2 regions of the Streptomyces sp. NPDC088147 genome follow, and region 2 is predicted to be linked to the other one. Evidence: riboswitches for the same ligand, from Rfam matches in the RefSeq annotation. Region 2 holds a riboswitch; the other holds the start of a gene.
What was found. Region 2 has a riboswitch for cyclic di-AMP ahead of ACIOGX_RS15145 (M23 family metallopeptidase). Riboswitches for the same ligand answer to the same signal wherever they lie in the genome.
Positions count from the first base shown of each region.

Region 1: another riboswitch for cyclic di-AMP. It lies ahead of ACIOGX_RS25500 (NlpC/P60 family protein); the one in region 2 lies ahead of ACIOGX_RS15145 (M23 family metallopeptidase).

Region 1 is NZ_JBIUSY010000007.1:423,026-425,463, forward strand. It holds gene ACIOGX_RS25495 (ATP-dependent DNA helicase) at 1-828, opposite strand, end outside; cyclic di-AMP (ydaO/yuaA leader) riboswitch at 1,090-1,253, shown strand; gene ACIOGX_RS25500 (NlpC/P60 family protein) at 1,261-2,438, shown strand, end outside.
Region 2 is NZ_JBIUSY010000003.1:949,928-952,365, reverse strand. It holds gene ACIOGX_RS15150 (aldo/keto reductase) at 1-381, opposite strand, end outside; gene ACIOGX_RS15145 (M23 family metallopeptidase) at 572-1,597, opposite strand; cyclic di-AMP (ydaO/yuaA leader) riboswitch at 1,609-1,762, opposite strand; gene ACIOGX_RS15140 (PP2C family protein-serine/threonine phosphatase) at 2,160-2,438, opposite strand, start outside.

The DNA of each region.
Region 1 (2,438 bases), on a different contig from region 2:
GCGCCGCCGGTAGTGCTCGGCGACATCGGGGAACGCCTGGAGCAGATGGACGGTGGTCATGATGATGTCGTCGAAGTCCAGCGCGTTGGCCTCGCGCAGCCGCGCCTGGTACATCCGGTACGCCTCGGCGAGTGTCTTCTCGAAGCCGTCGGCGGCCTGGCCGGCGAAGGTCTCCTCGTCGATCAGCTCGTTCTTCAGATTCGAGATCTTGGCGCTGAAGGACTTGGGCGGGTACCGCTTGGGGTCGAGGTCCAGATCGCGGCAGACCAGGGCCATCAGACGCTTCGAGTCGGCGGCGTCGTAGATGGAGAACGACGAGGTGAAGCCGAGCCGCTTCGACTCGCGCCGCAGGATCCGCACGCAGGCGCTGTGGAACGTCATGACCCACATGGCGTTGGCGCGCGGGCCGACGAGCTGGCCGACGCGCTCCTTCATCTCGCCCGCGGCCTTGTTGGTGAACGTGATCGCCAGTATCTGACCGGGGTGGACGCTGCGGGTGCCCAGCAGATGCGCGATCCGGTGGGTCAGCACCCTGGTCTTGCCCGACCCGGCCCCGGCCACGATGAGCAGGGGCGAGCCGGTGTGCACGACGGCCGCGCGCTGCTCCTCGTTCAGCCCTTCGAGCAGCGCGGCGGGGTCCACGACCGTGCGCGGGGCGCCGTCGCGGTGGTACTGGTCCCGCGCCGGGGGCGCGTCGTAGGCACCCTGGAAGAGGTCGTCGGGCACCTGCTCCGCCGCGTGCTCGGCGTCGTCCTCGGGCGGCGGAGGATGCTCGTCGCCGGAGGGCTGGAGGTCCGCCAGGAAACTGTCGTCAAAGAGGCTGCTCATCGCTATCCGAGTCTAGGCCGCCGCACTGACACCCCGCGCCCGCCTTCGGAATTCCCCGGCCGCCGTCGCCATCACCACAGGCGGCCCCGCGCTCACCCATCGTGACGAACGGACGTCACCGGCCGGTTTCACTCATCGCACCCGCAAATAGTCACGAAAATGTATCGGGCATATCGGCCATCGACCTTCACACCAGCGCCACACTTTGGCTAGCGTGCTCGATCAGGCAGCCCGTACCCCCAACGGCGATCCACGCCAAGCGGGCGGCCCACGTCGAATTCGGACTTTCCTGAAGGAAGTTCGGAACCGGGGACCCACAGTGCACAACCGGGGTGAATCGGGCCTTTCGCTCAAGGTCCGTAGGGCAGCCTTCCGTTCCGCCCGAACCCGACAGCTAACCCGGTAGGCGGTCCACGGAAGGAGATGCCGACCTTGGCGTCGCATCGCAAGCCGCGCAGTCTCAGCGGAGTACGTACCGCTTCTCCCGCCGTCGGGATCACGACAGCCGCGCTCGCCTCGGTCACGTTGCTCTCGGCGCAGAGCGCGAGTGCCGCGCCCGTCGATCCGAAGCCGTCCATGGAAGAGGTACAGAAGAAGGTCGACGATCTGTACCGCCAGGCCGGCAGTGAGACGCAGAAGTACAACCGGGCGAAAGAGGCCACGCAGAAGCAGAAGCGCGCGGTCGACCGGGTGCTCGACGAGGTCGCCAAGCGCGCGGACAAGCTGAACGAGGCCCGGCGTACGCTCGGCTCGTTCGCGGCCGCGCAGTACCGGGAAGGCGCGGTCACCCCGACCGCCGCCCTGCTGTTCGCGGACAGCCCGCAGTCGTTCTTCGAGCAGAAGCAGGTGACGGACCGGCTGACGGAGCGCCAGCGCGGCGTCCTCACCGACTACCAGACGCAGCAGGCCGACGCCGCGAAGAAGCGGCAGCAGGCGTCGAAGGACCTGGAGTCGCTCACCGCCTCGCAGGCCGCGCTGCGAACCAGCAAGCAGAACGTGCAGCAGAAGCTCGGCGCGGCGCGTGCGCTGCTGTCGAAGCTGACCACGGAGGAGAAGGCGCGGCTGGCCGCGCTGGAGCGCAAGAAGGAAGAGGAGGCCCGCCGCAAGGCGGAGGCACGGGCGAAGCAGGAGGCCCGCGCGAAGCAGGAGGCCGAGCGCAAGCGCGAGGAGCGGCAGGCTCAGGCCCCGGCGGCCGGTACGGGCTCGGGCAGCGGCTCGGGCACGGGTACGGGCAGCGGCTCGGGTACAGGTACGGGCTCGGGCAGTACGGGCACCGGGACCGGTACCGGCACGAGCGGCGGCACCGGAGCCTCGGACGGCAGCTACGCCACCAAGGCCGCCAAGGTCCTCTCCTTCGCCCGCGCCCAGAAAGGCAAGCCGTACGTCTGGGGCGCCACGGGACCCAGCTCGTACGACTGCTCGGGCCTGACCCAGGCCGCCTGGAAGGAGGCGGGCGTGGAGCTGCCGCGCACCACCTGGGACCAGGTGAAGGCCGGCACGCGCGTCGCGACCGAGGATCTGCTCCCCGGTGACCTGGTCTTCTTCTACGACGACATCAGCCACGTCGGGATCTACATCGGCGACGGCATGATGATCCACGCCCCCAAGCC
Region 2 (2,438 bases):
GTCGAAGTGCGTGTAGTAGAGGTCGATGTAGTCCGTACGGAGCCGGCGCAGCGACTCCTCGACGCCGGACTTGATGGTGGCCGCCCGGAGCCCCTTGTACTGCGGGTGCCCGCCGACCTTGGTCGCGACCAGCACCTCGGAGCGGTTGCCGCGCGAGGCGATCCAGTTGCCGATGACGGTCTCGGATTCACCGCCCTGGTGGCCCGGCACCCATGCGGAGTACAGGTCGGCGGTGTCGATGAAGTTCCCGCCCGCGGCGGCGTACGCGTCGAGGACGGCGAACGAGGCCGTCTCGTCGGCGGTCCAGCCGAAGACATTGCCGCCGAGGGCGAGCGGGAAGACGTGCAGATCGGAAGAGCCCAGTGGGCGCAGAGCGGTCATAGGCGGCTGCAACTCCCCGAGGAAGCCGCCCTATTCCGCTCCGCGCACCGATATGGGCCGTATGGGGGAATACCCGCGGGAAAATTCCCACGGGCCCGCTGGTCCGCGGACCGGAAAGCCTGCGGGCCCGCTGGTCCACGCGCCCGCGGGCCCGTGGAGAAGGCCGGTGGAGACCCCGTGGAGGCGAGGTCTACGGGTTGAGGCCCTTGCCGCGCAGCCAGCTCATCGGGTCGATGCCCGAGCCGCCCGGCGTGTGGACTTCGAGGTGCAGATGGGCGCCGGTCACGTTGCCGGTCGCGCCGACCCTGCCGATGACCTCGCCGGTGCTGACCTTCTGCCCGGCGCTCACGCTGATCGAGGACTGGTGGGCGTACCAGATCTCCGTGCCGTCGTCGAGCTCCAGGACCGTGCGGTATCCGTACGAGCCGGACCAGCCGGCCGACGTGACGGTGCCGCTGTGCACGGCCTTGAGCGGGGTGCCCGTCGGCGCGGCGAAGTCCAGGCCGGTGTGCTGGCCGGAGGACCACAGCGAGCCGGCCTGACCGTAGGTCGAGGTGATCGTGTACGAGGAGGTGGGGATCGCGTAGCTGGCGGCCAGCTTGGCCAGCCGTTCCTTCTCCGCCTTGGCCTTGGCCTCCGCCTCGGCCTTCTTCTTCGCCTCTTCGATCTTCTTCTCGGCCTCGGTCTGCTGCTTCTTGGCCTCGGCCGCGGCCTTCTCGGCCGCCGCCGACTCCGCAGCTGCCTTCTGCGCCGCGTCGGCGCCGGTCTGCTGCGCCTCGGCCTGCTGGAGGATACGGGCGCGCAGCGCCTCTCCCGCGTCGGTGGCGCCCTGTTCGGTGTCCGAGGCGGTGAGCCCGGCGGTGGTGAGCGGGGCGGCGAGCACCTCGGAGTCGGAGTCGTCCGAGGCGAGCGAGCCCATTCCCGGCAGCGACTTGGCGTCCGGGAGATTGTCCGCGATCGCGTCGGGCAGGGATATGGAGACCGCGGGCTTGTCCTGAGCGGTGGCGATGCCGCCCGCGCCGACGGCGGCGATGACGCCCACGCCGAGGACGGTGGAGCTACGGGCCAGTCCGCGCTGCTTGGCGACGCGGTGCCGGCCGCGTACGGGCCGTATGGACTCCTCGGTGGGATTCCATTCCCCCCATGCCCTGTCCGGCGCGTCGCCGTGGGAGCGCGTTTCGAAGAGGGCTTCGGGGGCAGGCTTGTTGGACGCCACTGAGGCGTACTCCTTTCCTTCCTTCTCGCCTACCGGGTTAGCTGACGGGTTCGGAGCAGGAAGGTCTCCTACGAGTGCTCCCACCGCACAAGGCGGCACAAGACACCCGATTCACCCCAATTGGTGGTTCCCCGGTTCCCTTGCGGGATTCGGCGCGTGCGCACGGTGCCATCTCTTGCGACGGCTGGGACGACCGCGCTGCGTTATCGAACGTTAATAGAGACCCGGGCCTTATTCCAAGCTGTTCCGGGTGATCGTTAACGACTTCGCATCGGACGTACCGGGACAGACGGGAACGCAATCGGACGAGTTGATGGCCCGTCAGGACGGCTGGCTTTTCTGACGGTGTGTCAAATGTTATGCGGAGGGATACCTCTCGACTACGGACGGTGGCGAGGCGTCCGGCCGGGCTCATCCGTCCGGCGACCGGGGCGATCCGCCCGGCGATCCGGGGCGATCCGTCCAGTGACCTGTCCATCGATCCGTCCCGCGATCTGTCCATCGATCCATCCGGCGATCAGCTGACGATCAGGCGGCGATCAGGTGACGGCTCCCGGCCGTCTCACGGCACCAGGGGCATGGTCATACGCCGCTCCGGCTCACCCTCCGAGGGCCGGCTGACCGCCAGCAGCGCCATGTCGTCCTGGCTCCCGCCGCCCGTGTGCCGTCGCACGTCGTCGATGAGCGCCTGGAGCATCTCGTCGGGCCCCTGGAAGACCCGTCCGTCGAGCCGTTCGCGCGGGACGTAGAAGACCCCGTGGGCATCGCGCGCCTCGGTCAGCCCGTCCGTGTAGAAGAGCAGCGTCGCGCCTTCCGGATACGGGGCCTGCTCGGCGCGGTC